Regions from separate parts of the Streptomyces sp. NPDC058284 genome, predicted to be linked through region 2. Evidence: riboswitches for the same ligand, from Rfam matches in the RefSeq annotation. Region 2 holds a riboswitch; the other holds the start of a gene.
The links. A riboswitch is a leader RNA that binds a small molecule or an ion and turns the genes downstream of it on or off. The one in region 2 is predicted to bind glycine.
Positions count from the first base shown of each region.

Region 1 (7,446 bases), on a different contig from region 2:
GTCCCCGGGCGCTCGAACCAGCTCGTGCAGGGGAGACCCCATCGCCCGCGGCCGTGCCCGACGCACTCACCCGTAACCGCCCCTTCGCTTCGCACCCGAACTACCCGAGAATCCCGTCGCCGGGCACGGATGTGCCCCGCCCCGGTCATGGAACCAGCTTAAGCGGCGATCCTGACACGGACTTGACGTACGACCCCTGAAGGGCCATGCCTACCGCGCCCCGTGTCCGGGGGGCGCCGGGGTGATGGCACAGGCACTCAAGGACAGGCGCTCAGGCCGGGCGCTGGTAGAACGGCCGCACCCGGGCGCGCAGCCAGTCGCCCACCGGGTCCTGCGCCACGTCGAGCAGGACGAGGTTGACCGGCCACGGGACCGGGACCCGGCCGAGCGCGCGGCCGAGGGCCTCCATGGGCAGGTCGCGGGCGTTCCCCTCCCAGCTGGACAGCTCGACGCCGACGAAGAGCGTCGGCTCGTCCGTCTCGACGCTCGCCAGGCAGCGGCGCGCGGTGAGCACGACCCCGGCGGCCTCGAACTCCTGGCCCGCGGCGGCCAGGAAGTCCACCGGATCGTGCTGCCAGTCCGGCTCGAACAGGCGCACCCGGCCTCCGGTGGCGGGCCCGTCGAGCTCGGTGCGGCCGGCCCTGGCGAGCTCGGCGACGGCGGCGGGCGGGAGCGGGACGCCGACGGTGCCGTCGGGGTTCAGCGCGACGCCCAGCTGCGGGGGGAGGCCGCGGGCGAACTCGACGGCGGGCGCGACGGTGCGGCCCATCCGGTCGGCGGCGTCGCCGAGCGCCTGGCGGAACTGCTGCTCGGAGCTGAAGACGGGGACGTACGCCTGGCCCTCGATCTCCAGGGTCGGCAGGTCCAGGGTGCCGCTGTCGGGGCCGCCGCCGTTCGGCAGCGGGATCCATATGTGGCTGCGGCCGAGGACCTCGACGATGCGGGCGCCCGCCGACGCGTCGGCGCCGAGGGAGGCCGCGAGGACCTCCTCCAGTTCGTTGCCCGGCCATCCGCCGTGCGGATGGGCGTGTGCCTGCGCCGGAAAGTCCATCTGTCCGTCCAACCCCTGCTCGCGACCGCTCTGCCTGCGGCTCGAACCCTAGCGCCGGGCGCCCCCGCGGTCGAAGGCGATCCCCCGCAGCACCCGCGCCGCGTCCCGGTCGAGGAGCACCGCCGAGCCGCAGCCGCGCGGCAGGTCGCCGCGCTCGGCGGCGCCGACGAGGCGCCCGAAGGTCCTGCGGTGGCGCGCGAAGGCGTACCGGGAGACGCCGCGGCCGCGTTCGCGCTGGCCCCGCAGCGCCGTGTCCACGGGCACGTCGAGCAGGACGAGGTGCAGGGCGGCACCGCGCCGGACGGCCTCGCGGGCGAGCCAGCGGCGCACCCACGCCTGGGTGCCGCAGTCGTGCACGACGACGCTCGCCCCGGAGCGCAGGGTGCGGCGAAGGCCCGCGTAGTGCGCGAGGCGGACCAGAGGGCGGTAGAGGGCGTACGGCAGCAGGCGCGGCAGGCGGCCGGCCCAGCGGTCGCGGGTGTCCTGGGAGTCGATGCGGGGGCCGGTGACGGCCTGACGCATCAGTGTCGACTTTCCGCTGCCGGGCAGCCCGGAGACGACGACCAGGTCGCCCTCGTCGAAGGTGAGGCGGTGCGGGCCGTGTCCCGCCCGGCGGCGCAGGTCGCGGACGACGGCGACGGGGAGCGGGCCGCAGCTCTCCGTGGCCGGGGCGGTGGCCTGCGCGGGCAGCGCCACTCCGGTGGTCGTGGCATACACACTGGTCCTGCTGCGCACCGTGATCGGCCTCCCCATAGCGGTCACGTACTGCTTCTCCGGCAAGTGTAAAGAGAAGGTAATGCGGCACAAGGTCATTCGGGGCGGCGTGATCCGTGCCCGGTCACGGGTCCCTCCGGACAGAGTCGCGTGCAATGATGTGCGCGCCAACTCCATACCGGCCGTTTGAATCCGCGCGGGAGAGTCTCCGGAGCCAGCATGCGCTGGGTGTCCGGGGCGCCGAAGGAGCAAGTCCCTCCCTTGAATCTCTCAGGCCCCGTACCGCGCGGGCGAGGCACATCTGAAAAGCGGGCCGCCTTCGGCGGTCCCACCCAAGGTGCAAGCCGGGACATCTCGTAGGTCGAGACGCTCTCGGCGAACCTCTCAGGTTCCGATGACAGATGGGGAGGATCGACCTCGCCCGTCCTGCCCTGGGAGTTCCTTCATGAGCACTGCCCGCCTGACCGCCCTCGACGCCGTACATCGGTCGCTGGGCGCGACGATGACCGATTTCGCGGGCTGGGACATGCCGCTGCGGTACGGCAGCGAGCGCGACGAGCACAACGCCGTGCGCACCAAGGCCGGTCTCTTCGATCTCTCGCACATGGGCGAGATCACGGTCACCGGACCCGAGGCCGTCGACTTCCTGAACTTCTCGCTGGTCGGCAACATCGGCTCCATCGGTGTCGGCCGCGCCCGCTACACGATGATCGTCGCCGAGGACGGCGGCATCCTGGACGACCTGATCGTCTACCGTCTCGGCGAACCCGAGGCCCCCGAGTACATGGTGGTCGCCAACGCCTCCAACGCGCAGACCGTCCTTGACGAGCTGAGCGCCCGCGTCGAGGCGTTCGACGCCGAGGTCCGCGACGACCGCGAGGCGTACGCGCTGCTCGCCGTCCAGGGCCCGGAGTCCCCCGGCATCCTGAAGTCCCTCACCGACGCGGACCTCGACGGCCTGAAGTACTACGCCGGTCTGCCGGGCACCGTCGCGGGCGTCCCCGCCCTCATCGCCCGCACCGGCTACACCGGCGAGGACGGCTTCGAGCTCTTCGTCCCCCCCGCCGACGCGGAGAAGCTGTGGGGCGCGCTGATGGAGGCCGGTACGCCGGTCGGCATGGTCCCGGCCGGCCTCTCCTGCCGCGACACGCTGCGCCTTGAGGCGGGCATGCCGCTGTACGGGCACGAGCTGACCGCCGGTCTCACGCCGTTCGACGCGGGCCTCGGCCGGGTCGTGAAGTTCGAGAAGACGTCGCGGTCGGAGGATTTCGTGGGCCGCGCCGCTCTCGCCGCCGCGGCCGAGCGCGCCGAGACCGCCCCGCCGCGCAAGCTGGTCGGCCTGATCGCCGAGGGCCGCCGCGTCCCGCGCGCCGGCTTCCCGGTGGTCGCGGACGGCAAGGTCATCGGCGAGGTCACCTCCGGCGCCCCGTCCCCGACGCTCGGCAAGCCGATCGCGATGGCGTACGTCGACGCGGAGCACGCGGCCCCGGGCACGCCGGGCGTCGGCGTGGACATCCGCGGCAGCCACGAGCCGTACGAGGTCGTGGCCCTGCCGTTCTACAAGCGCCAGAAGTGACGCTCGTAGCGACGCGCCCCGCGTGGGCACGGCGTCCGGCGCCACAGAAGTGACCCCACGCACACCGTCCCCGTTCCGCAGCACCCACCCGCGTACAGGAGAATTCAGGACATGAGCAACCCCCAGCAGCTGCGTTACAGCAAGGAGCACGAGTGGCTGTCGGCCACCGACGCCGACGGCGTGGCGACGGTCGGCATCACCGAGCACGCGGCCAACGCGCTCGGTGACGTCGTCTTCGTGCAGCTTCCGGAGGTCGGCGACACGGTCACCGCGGGCGAGACCTGCGGCGAGCTGGAGTCGACCAAGTCGGTCAGCGACCTCTACTCCCCCGTGAACGGCGAGATCGTCGCCGCGAACCAGGACGTCGTCGACGACCCCTCGCTGGTCAACTCCGCCCCGTTCGAGGGCGGTTGGCTGTTCAAGGTGCGCATCACGGGCGAGCAGGACGAGCTGCTCTCCGCCGATGAGTACACCGCCTTCGCCGCCGGCTGACCCATACCGATAGGGATCGTGTGATGTCGCTTCTCAACACCCCTCTCCACGAGCTGGACCCGGACGTCGCCGCCGCCGTCGACGCCGAGCTCCACCGCCAGCAGTCCACCCTGGAAATGATCGCCTCGGAGAACTTCGCTCCGGTCGCCGTCATGGAGGCCCAGGGGACGGTCCTCACCAACAAGTACGCCGAGGGCTACCCCGGCCGCCGCTACTACGGCGGCTGCGAGCACGTCGACGTCGCGGAGCAGATCGCGATCGACCGCATCAAGGACCTGTTCGGCGCCGAGTACGCCAACGTCCAGCCGCACTCGGGCGCCTCCGCCAACCAGGCCGCCCTCTTCGCGATCGCCAAGCCCGGCGACACGATCCTCGGCCTCGACCTGGCGCACGGCGGCCACCTCACCCACGGCATGCGCCTGAACTTCTCCGGCAAGCAGTTCAACGTGGTGCCCTACCACGTGGACGAGGCCGGCCTGGTCGACATGGCCGAGGTCGAGCGCCTGGCCAAGGAGAACAGCCCGAAGGTGATCATCGCGGGCTGGTCGGCCTACCCGCGTCAGCTGGACTTCGCCGAGTTCCGCCGCATCGCCGACGAGGTCGGCGCGTACCTGTGGGTCGACATGGCGCACTTCGCCGGTCTCGTCGCCGCCGGGCTGCACCCCAACCCGGTGCCGTACGCGGACGTGGTCACCTCCACCACGCACAAGACGCTCGGCGGCCCCCGCGGCGGCGTCATCCTGGCCCGCAGCAAGGAGTTCGCGAAGAAGCTGAACTCCGCGGTCTTCCCCGGCTTCCAGGGCGGCCCCCTGGAGCACGTGATCGCGGCCAAGGCCGTCTCCTTCAAGGTCGCGGCCTCCGAGGAGTTCAAGGAGCGCCAGCAGCGCACCCTGGACGGCGCCCGCATCCTGGCCGAGCGCCTGGTGCAGGACGACGCGAAGGCCGTCGGCGTCGACGTCCTGTCCGGCGGCACCGACGTGCACCTGGTCCTGGTGGACCTGCGCAACTCCGATCTTGACGGCCAGCAGGCCGAGGACCGCCTCCACGAGGTCGGCATCACGGTCAACCGCAACGCCGTCCCGAACGACCCGCGCCCCCCGATGGTCACCTCGGGCCTGCGGATCGGCACCCCGGCGCTCGCCACGCGCGGCTTCCAGGAAGACGACTTCCGCGAGGTCGCCGACATCATCGCCGAGGCCCTCAAGCCGGGCTTCGACGCGGAGGGCCTGAAGGCCCGCGTGACCGCTCTGGCCGAGAAGCACCCCTTGTACCCCGGCCTGAAATAGTTCCGTACCCTCCGTTTGTACGCTTTCGTTCGTATGCCGTTGTTCATACGTACGAAACATCGGGGCACCCCGCACACTGGAGAGTGAGCGGGGTGCCCCGCACCACGTAGCCCGCGTGTTCGTAGTTCCCGCACCGCCTTGTACTTCTGCACCACCCAGGCAGACAACGGCGTCTACCAACCACCCTTGGAGTTTCCCGTGGCCATCTCGGTCTTCGACCTGTTCTCGATCGGCATCGGCCCGTCCAGCTCCCACACGGTCGGTCCGATGCGCGCCGCCCGCATGTTCGCGGGCCGCCTCAAGAACGAGGGCCTGATGGCCCACACCACCGCGATACGCGCCGAGCTGTACGGATCACTCGGCGCGACCGGCCACGGCCACGGCACCCCGAAGGCCGTCCTGCTCGGCCTGGAGGGCGAGTCGCCCCGCACGGTGGACGTGGAGAGCGCCGACGGCCGTGTCGAGGAGATCAAGAGCAGCGGCCGCATCAACCTCCTCGGCACGCACGAGATCGACTTCGACTTCGACGAGGACCTGGTCCTGCACCGCCGCAAGGCCCTGCCGTACCACGCCAACGGCATGACGATCTTCGCGTACGACCGGGACGGCGGCCTCGTCCTGGAGAAGACGTACTACTCCGTGGGCGGCGGCTTCGTGATCGACGAGACCGTGCTGAAGCAGGAGGGCGAGGCGGGCGACAACCCGATCGTGCCGGACGCCACCGTCCTCAAGCACCCCTTCCGCACCGGTGACGAGCTGCTCCGCCTCACCGAGGAGACCGGCCTGTCCATCTCCGCGCTGATGCTGGAGAACGAGAAGGCCTGGCGCACGGAGGACGAGATCCGCGAGGGTCTGCTCGACATCTGGCGCGTCATGCAGGCCTGCGTCTCCCGCGGCATGTCCCGCGAGGGCATCCTGCCCGGCGGCCTCAAGGTCCGCCGCCGCGCCGCCAACTCCGCACGCCAGCTGCGTGCCGAGGGCGACCCGCAGGCCCGCGCCATGGAGTGGATCACGCTCTACGCGATGGCGGTGAACGAGGAGAACGCCGCGGGCGGCCGCGTGGTCACCGCCCCCACCAACGGCGCGGCAGGCATCATCCCCGCCGTCCTGCACTACTACATGAACTTCGTGCCCGGCGCCGACGAGGACGGCGTGGTCCGCTTCCTCCTCGCGGCCGGCGCGATCGGCATGCTCTTCAAGGAGAACGCCTCGATCTCCGGCGCCGAGGTCGGCTGCCAGGGCGAGGTCGGCTCCGCCTGCTCGATGGCGGCGGGCGCGCTCGCCGAGGTGATGGGCGGCTCCCCCTCCAAGGTCGAGAACGCCGCCGAGATCGGCATGGAGCACAACCTGGGCCTGACCTGCGACCCGGTCGGCGGCCTCGTCCAGATCCCGTGCATCGAGCGCAACGGCATGGCGGCGGTCAAGGCCGTCACCGCCGCGAAGATGGCGATGCGCGGCGACGGCTCCCACAAGGTCTCCCTCGACAAGGTCATCAAGACCATGAAGGAGACGGGCGCCGACATGAGCGTCAAGTACAAGGAGACGGCGCGGGGCGGGCTCGCGGTGAACATCATCGAGTGCTGAGAACAGGCCCTGGTGGTCTAGCACTCCTTGCCCGGGCGGACCCGCTTCAGGTCGATGAGGTAGTCGTCGACGGCGGTCGTGACGCACGTGTCGCTGCGGCCGTAGGCGGTGTGGCCGACGCCGTCGTACGTCAGGAGCATGCCGCCGGGGAACTGCTCGGCCAGGCTCTCCGCCTCCTCGTACGGGGTGGCGGGGTCGCCGGTGGTCCCGACCACCAGGACCGGGGGCACGCCCTTGGCACTGACGGGGTGCGGGCCCCGGCCGCCGGCTTTCGCGGGCCAGTTCCTGCAGGTCAGTTCGTCGACGACGCTTGACGTGCCGTAGACGCCCGCGGCCTTCTCTGCGGGGCCGAGGGCCTTCCAGTACGGGGCGGCCGTGCGCGGGTGCGGCACGTCCAGGCAGCTGACGGCGATGATCGCGTCGTCGTCGTTCTCGGTGGCGACGCGGGCGCGTCGGCCTCGGCGGGACTCCGTGTCCTGCTCCCCGGACTCCGCCATGCGGGAAAGCTCCGTCGCGTCACCGTCGTACGCCGCGCCCAGCGCCGTCGACAGCTCCTCCCAGTCGTCCTCCGGGCTGTACATCGCGCCGGTGACGACGTCGAGGAGCGTGCGGGCGTCGACGTCGTACAAGTCCTCGTCGGTGACCGGCAGCGGCTCGCGCGCCGCCCGCTCGTACAAGTCGTCGATCAGCGCCGATATCTCCTCCGGGGACGAGCCGGGGCAGCTGTCGCCCGCGATGTCGGC
Region 1 is NZ_JBHVYE010000005.1:47,804-55,249, reverse strand. It holds gene ACFVYR_RS09560 (enhanced serine sensitivity protein SseB) at 272-1,051, opposite strand; gene ACFVYR_RS09555 (AAA family ATPase) at 1,100-1,804, opposite strand; glycine riboswitch at 1,953-2,060, shown strand; gene gcvT (glycine cleavage system aminomethyltransferase GcvT) at 2,211-3,341, shown strand; gene gcvH (glycine cleavage system protein GcvH) at 3,453-3,833, shown strand; gene glyA (serine hydroxymethyltransferase) at 3,857-5,119, shown strand; gene ACFVYR_RS09535 (L-serine ammonia-lyase) at 5,318-6,703, shown strand; gene ACFVYR_RS09530 (alpha/beta hydrolase) at 6,721-7,446, opposite strand, start outside.
Region 1: linked by a shared signal. The riboswitch ahead of gcvT (glycine cleavage system aminomethyltransferase GcvT) and the one ahead of gcvP (aminomethyl-transferring glycine dehydrogenase) in region 2 are both predicted to bind glycine.

Region 2 (7,446 bases):
GCGGCTCCTTGAGTCCGTGGACACCACGGGTGGCGTGCGGCTCCTCGGCGTGGGCGTCTCCGGCCTCACGGACTACACGCAGGAGGACCTCTTCGCGCAGGCCCAGGCGGAGGCCGCCGCGACGGAGACGGTCGAGGGCGGAGCCGGTGAAGGCGGTGCGCCCGGGGACGAGGCCGATGTGCCCCGGGAGCCGGGTGTACAGGCGGTGGAGAATGCCGAGGAGCCCGTGGTGCCAGTCGAGCGGCGGTGGCCGGCCGGTCACGACGTGCGGCACGCCGCGTACGGGCACGGGTGGGTGCAGGGGAGCGGGCTTGGGCGGGTGACGGTGCGCTTCGAGACGCCGTACTCGGCGCCGGGACGGGTGCGGACGTTCCGGACGGACGACCCGGACCTCGTTCCTGCCGAGCCGTTGCCGCTGGTGGCCGCCGGCCCGGATGGGGAGGCGGCCACTGGAGCGGTGGTGGAGGCGGTGTCCGGTGCGGCTCGTGCGGAGGCGGGGGAGCAAGGCTGAAATGCGGCGGCGGACGGGGGCGCGTCTGCTGGGGGCTCTCGCCCCCGCAGCGGGGTCAGGGGCCCTCGGTGCCCGCGATGCGGCCGAAGCTCTGGTCGGGAGGGGGTGGGGAGGGCGGTGGCGCCGTGTCCAGGCCGTAGTGGTGGTAGAGCTGGAGCTCCTGCTCGGGTGAGAGGTGGCGGCCCACTCCGAAGTCGGGGGCGTCCCTGATGAGTGCGCGCTCGAACGGGATGCGTACGGTGCCGTCCCCGGTCAGCTCGCTGGGCTCCAGCGGGACGAAGGCGTCGCGGCTGAACAGGCCGGTGCGTATGGCGGCCCACTCCGGGGCGCCGGTGGCGTCGTCGAGGTAGACCTCGTCGATCGTGCCGATCTTGGTCCCGTTCCGGTCGAACGCCTTGCGGCCGATCAGGTTGCGCGGATCGATGTCGGTCTGCACGGGCCCTCCAACGGGTCGCGGCCTGACGAAATCGGGCGTAACTCATCCTTAGTCGTTCGTAGTCACTACGAAAGAGCACTTCGGGGCAGGCGGCCACTCGAGGGAACGGCCGTGGTCCCCGCTGGTAGGCTGGCGTACGGCTGTTGACCCCGTGCGGGAGAGCTCTCCGGAACACGCTCCCGGAGGCGCCGAAGGAGCAAATCCTCCCCGGAATCTCTCAGGCACCCGTACCGCACGGACGAGGTCACTCTGGAAAGCAGGGCGGGCGTCGGGCGGGCACGTTCGGAACCCTTCCTCACCGACGGTGAAAGCAGGTCTGCCGACAGGCAGGCCTGTGAAGCTCTCAGGTTGAGATGACAGAGGGGGAGGCCGTCCGGGTACCCGCGCCGTGGTACCCCTCGCAGGTCGTGCAGACCAGGAGGCCTCCCGCAATGACTGCCACCAATCGCATCCCGCTCTCCGAGCTCGAACAGGGAATTCCGTTCGAGCAGCGGCACATCGGGCCCGATGCGGAAGAGCGGGCCAAGATGCTCGCCCAGGTCGGATACGGCTCGCTCGACGAGCTGACGGCCGCCGCGGTGCCGGATGTGATCAAGAACGCCGAGGCGCTGAACCTGCCGGGTGCCCGCTCCGAGGCCGAAGTCCTTGCCGAACTGCGCTCCCTCGCGGACCGCAACCAGGTCCTCGATTCCATGATCGGCCTCGGCTACTACGGAACCTTCACCCCGCCGGTCATCCTGCGGAACGTCATGGAGAATCCTTCCTGGTACACCGCCTACACGCCGTACCAGCCGGAGATCTCGCAGGGCCGCCTCGAGGCGCTGCTCAACTTCCAGACCATGGTCGCCGAGCTGACCGGCCTGCCCACCTCCGGGGCCTCGCTCCTGGACGAGGGCACCGCCGCCGCCGAGGCCATGGCCCTGTCGCGACGCATGGGCAAGGTCAAGAACGGCGCCTTCGTCGTCGACGCCGACGCGCTGCCCCAGACCATCGCGGTCATCCGGACCCGCGCCGAGCCCACCGGTGTCGAGGTCGTCGTCGCCGATCTGAGCGACGGCATTCCGGCCGAGGTCGCCGAGCGCGGTGTCGTCGGCGTCCTCATCCAGTACCCGGGCGCCTCCGGAGCCGTACGCGACATCAAGCCGCTCATCGATCAGGCGCACGAGATCGGCGCCGTCGTCACCGTCGCCGCCGACCTGCTCGCACTGACGCTGCTCACCTCGCCCGGCGAGCTGGGCGCCGACATCGCCGTCGGCACGACGCAGCGCTTCGGCGTCCCGATGGGCTTCGGCGGCCCGCACGCCGGATACATGGCGGTGCGCGAGAAGTTCGCGCGCAGCCTGCCGGGCCGGCTCGTCGGCGTCTCCGTCGACGCCGACGGCAACAAGGCCTACCGGCTCGCGCTGCAGACCCGCGAGCAGCACATCCGCCGCGAGAAGGCCACCAGCAACATCTGTACCGCTCAGGTGCTGCTGGCGGTCATGGCCGGAATGTACGCCGTCTACCACGGGCCCGACGGCCTGAAGTCCATCGCGCGGCGCACCCACCGCTACGCGACGCTGCTCGCGGCGGGGCTCACGGCCGGCGGCTTCGAGGTAGTCCACGGCGCGTACTTCGACACGCTGACCGTACGCGTCGAGGGCAGGGCCGAGGCGCTGGTGCACGCCGCCCGGGAGGGTGGCGTGAACATCCGCCAGGTCGACGCCGACCACGTCTCCCTCGCCTGCGACGAGACGACCACCCGGGCGCAGCTGGCCGCCGTCTGGCGCGCGTTCGGCGTCGACGCCGATGTCGAGTCGCTCGACGCCACCGTCGCGGACACGCTGCCCGAGGGCCTGCTGCGCCAGGACACCTACCTCGCCCACCCGGTCTTCCACCAGCACCGCTCCGAGACGGCGATGCTGCGCTACCTGCGCAAGCTCGCCGACCGCGACTACGCCCTCGACCGCGGCATGATCCCGCTGGGCTCCTGCACCATGAAGCTCAACGCGACCACCGAGATGGAGCCGGTCACCTGGCCCGAGTTCGGGCAGTTGCACCCCTTCGCCCCGGCCCAGCAGGCGCAGGGCTACCTCACGCTCATCCGTGAGCTGGAGGAGCAGCTCGCCGAGGTCACCGGCTACGACAAGGTCTCCCTCCAGCCCAACGCCGGTTCGCAGGGCGAGCTGGCCGGTCTGCTCGCCGTCCGCGGCTACCACCGGGCCAACGGCGACGAGCAGCGCACCGTCTGCCTCATCCCGTCGTCCGCGCACGGCACGAACGCCGCGAGCGCCGTCATGGCCGGCATGAAGGTCGTCGTGGTCAAGACCGCCGACGACGGCGAGATCGACGTCGAGGACCTGCGCGCCAAGATCGAGAAGCACCGCGACGAGCTGGCCGTGCTGATGATCACGTACCCCTCGACGCACGGCGTCTTCGAGGAGCACGTGGCCGACATCTGCGCGTCGGTGCACGAGGCCGGTGGCCAGGTGTACGTCGACGGGGCCAACCTCAACGCCCTGGTGGGCCTGGCCAAGCCGGGCCACTTCGGCGGCGACGTCTCACACCTGAACCTGCACAAGACGTTCTGCATCCCGCACGGTGGCGGCGGCCCCGGCGTCGGTCCTGTCGGCGTCCGCTCGCACCTCGCGCCGTACCTGCCCAACCACCCGCTGCAGCCCGCTGCCGGTCCCGACACCGGTGTCGGCCCGATCTCCGCGGCGCCCTGGGGCTCGGCGGGCATCCTGCCGATCTCCTGGTCGTACGTGCGCCTGATGGGCGGCGATGGCCTCAAGCGGGCCACCCAGGTCGCGGTGCTCTCCGCCAACTACATCGCCAAGCGGCTCGAGCCGCACTACCCGGTGCTCTACACCGGCCCCGGCGACCTCGTCGCGCACGAGTGCATCATCGATCTGCGGCCGCTCTCCAAGGAGACCGGTGTCAGCGTCGACGACATCGCCAAGCGGCTCATCGACTACGGCTTCCACGCGCCGACCATGTCGTTCCCGGTCGCGGGGACCCTGATGATCGAGCCGACGGAGAGCGAGGACCTGGGCGAGATCGACCGGTTCTGCGAGGCGATGATCGCCATACGCAGGGAGATCGAGAAGGTCGGCTCCGGCGAGTGGGCCGCCGACGACAACCCGCTGCGGAACGCCCCGCACACCGCCGCCGCGCTGAGCGGTGAGTGGGAGCACGGGTACAGCCGCGAGGAGGCCGTCTTCCCGGCCGGTGTCGCCGCGTCGGACAAGTACTGGCCGCCGGTACGCCGCATCGACCAGGCGTACGGCGACCGGAACCTGGTCTGCTCCTGCCCGCCGCTGGATGCGTACGAGGACTGATGCCGGCGCCCGCGCGGAGCGGGCATGCGGCGGGGCCGGTTCGGAGAGTGTTCTCCGGGCCGGCCCCTCGTCGTTCGGTGGTGCGGTGCGGTGCGTTCGTGCGGGTGTGCCAGCGGTGCGCTCAGGCGGCTGTCATGACCCGATCGGTGCCCAGCGGTCGGTGCGGGGCGATGATCTGGCCGTCCGGCAGCAGCTCACCGGTGTCCTCGAAGAGCAGGACGCCGTTGCACAGCAGGCTCCAGCCCTGTTCCGGGTGGCTCGCCATGAGGAGCGCGGCTTCCCGGTCGGCGGAGTCTGCTGTCGGACACGCTGGTTGGTGCTGGCACATGGAAGGGTTCTTTCGCTGCGATGAGATGGCTGTGACGTCGGTCCTGTGGCTCGATGCGGTGTTCATAACCGCCCCCCGTTGTAGTCGGTCCGGTCCCAGTGTTGCCCTCCGCGCGTCAATCCGCAGGGATTTTGCCGCAGCGGCTCCTACTGCTTAATGACGTATCACCCGCCCGGACGGTTCAGCCCAACTTCCGTGTCTCTTCGGGTGGTTCGGGGTGGCCTGACTGGGCTAGTCCACTCGGGCGGGCAGCGCTGTGCCCCGCGGCCGGGGGCGGCGGGGCACAGGAAGCGGGTGGGGCGGCGTCAGGCGGGTGAGCTCAGCAGCGGTGCGGGCGTCAGGCGGTGGTTGAGCATCGGCAGCAGTTCGGCGACGCGGTGCGGGCGGTGGGCCGCGATGCCGGGCGGGGCGGGCGCCAGCGGTACGAGCAGGTCGGTGGCGGCCAGCGGGCCCTCGGCGCCGTCGTCCGTGCAGTCGCGGTGCAGCCAGAGCGTGAGCATGTAGAGCTCGGGCACGGAGAGCAGCCGGGGCTGCCAGGGCGTCGGCATCGCCTCGGCATGCCGCAGCGCGCGTTCCGTGGAGGTGATGTACGGGCCCTCGAAGAAGTGGGAGAACGCCCACCCGTCCGGAGTGAGCATCGTGTCGGCCGCGGCGACGGCGCGTTCGCCGCAGCGGATGAGGAAGCGCCAGCCGGCGAGGCGGGTGGGCGAGGTGCCCTCCGGGGTGATGCGGTCCAACACATGGACTGGCAGCGGGAGTTCGGGGCTTACCGGGCCCTGCGCGGTACGCAGGGACGGCGTGCGGGCTTCACGTACGGCTGTGGGGGAACCGAGTGCCGCGAGAACGCTGCGCAGGGCGGGCGCGGGGGCCGGGGGGACATGCAGCGGCATGGTGGGTCGCCTCTCTCATTCGACAGGCACGGTGGAACGGGGGCAGGTGCGTGACGGCGCTGTCAGCTCTGGGTCAGAGGGGCGGGGGCTGGGAACCGCGAGCGCCAACTCTCTGCCTAGATTGCGGAGTTTATACGAGGTGTGTTCGAGCAGTGTTTCCTCTAGATGTACCGGATATTGCCGGCAAGGCGTTAATGCGCCGTCCTTGTGGGACGTTTATCCCGATTTCACACCGGCCCTGCCGTCATGACCTCGGATTTCTCGCGATACGCGGTCGGCCGATTTTTGCCGGTACTTTTGACCAGGCACTCCGGAACGGAATCTGCGCCGTGCCGCATGCCTGGTGAATGTGCCGGACAGCGGCTGCGTCGAGGGTACCGGCCGACGGCCCCGCGTGGGGCGTTATCGATCACATTGCCGGGGCATCATCCCCCGTACACAGCGGCCGGACCCATGGCTGCCCGTTCGAGGAGGGACGCTTCGATGGGGGAGAAGGTCGTGGCGGGCACGTTCGACCTGGCCGATCGGCACCACTACCGAGGCAAGCTCCGAGAGTGTCTCGCGGGGCTGGAGCGATTGCTGGCGGAGGAGCGGTTCGACCGGCCCAGGAATCTGATGGGCATGGAGATCGAGCTGAATCTCGTCGGGCCCGACGGGCTGCCGAGAATGTTGAATGCGCAGGTTCTCGAGCGCATCGCGAGCCGGGATTTCCAGACGGAACTCGGAATGTTCAATCTGGAAGTGAACATCGCCCCGCACCGGCTCGGCGGACGCGTACTCGACCGGCTCGCCGAAGAGCTCCGCACCGGCCTCAACTACGCCCATAGGAAAGCGAACGAGCTCGCCGCCGGAATTGTCATGATCGGCATCCTGCCGACGCTGAACCGCGCCGATCTCGTCTCCGCGAACCTCTCCGACGTCGATCGCTACGCCCTCCTGAACGATCAGATCGTGGCGGCGCGCGGCGAGCACTTCGCCCTGGACATCCAGGGCGTCGAGCGGCTGACCTGCACCTCGGCGTCGATCGCACCCGAATCGGCGTGCACCTCCGTGCAGTTGCACCTCCAGGTCACCCCGGGCCGGTTCGCCGACGTGTGGAACGCGGCGCAGGCCATCGCGGCGGCGCAGGTCGCGGTGGGTGCCAACGCGCCGTTCCTGTTCGGCCGTGAGCTGTGGCGCGAGTCGCGGCCGCCGCTGTTCCTGCAGTCCACCGACACGCGGCCGCCCGAACTGCAGGTCCAGGGCGTGCGGCCGCGCACCTGGTTCGGGGAGCGGTGGGTCACCGGGCCGCTGGAACTCTTCGAGGAGAACCTCCGGTACTTCCCGGCGCTGCTGCCGCTGATGGAGGAGGAGGACCCGCTGGGCGTCCTGGACGCGGGCGGTGTGCCGCGGCTCGGCGAACTCGTCCTGCACAACGGCACCGTGTACCGCTGGAACCGCCCGGTGTACGGCATCGCCGACGGCGTCCCGCACCTTCGGGTGGAGAACCGCGTACTGCCCGCGGGCCCCACCATCACCGACGTCATCGCCAACGCCGCCTTCTACTACGGCCTGGTGCGGGCGCTCGCCGAGGAGCCCAGGCCGGTGTGGTCACGGCTGCCCTTCGAGGCCGCCGCCCGCAACTTCGACGCGGCGTGCCGCCACGGCATCGACGCCACGCTGCAGTGGCCGCGGCGGGGCAGGCTCGGCGGTACCACCGAGGTGCCGGCCGTCCGGCTCATACGCGACGAACTGCTGCCGCTGGCGGCCTCGGGTCTCGACGCGTGGGGCGTGGAGGCCGCCGACCGGGACCTGTACCTCGGGGTGATCGAGGAGCGGTGTCGGCTGCGGATCAACGGATCGTCGTGGCAGGCGATGACGTACCACCGCGCCCTGGAGAGCGGCATGGCCAGGGAGGAGGCGCTCGCGGCGACCACCAAGGGGTACTGCGAGCTGATGCATGCCGGGGAGCCGGTGCACAC
Region 2 is NZ_JBHVYE010000006.1:9,998-17,443, forward strand. It holds partial or broken gene ACFVYR_RS10935 (DNA polymerase IV) at 1-651, shown strand, start outside; gene ACFVYR_RS10940 (PRC-barrel domain-containing protein) at 567-947, opposite strand; glycine riboswitch at 1,092-1,190, shown strand; gene gcvP (aminomethyl-transferring glycine dehydrogenase) at 1,379-4,267, shown strand; gene ACFVYR_RS10950 (DUF5999 family protein) at 4,389-4,595, opposite strand; gene ACFVYR_RS10955 (hypothetical protein) at 4,901-5,485, opposite strand; gene ACFVYR_RS10960 (glutamate--cysteine ligase) at 5,969-7,446, shown strand, end outside.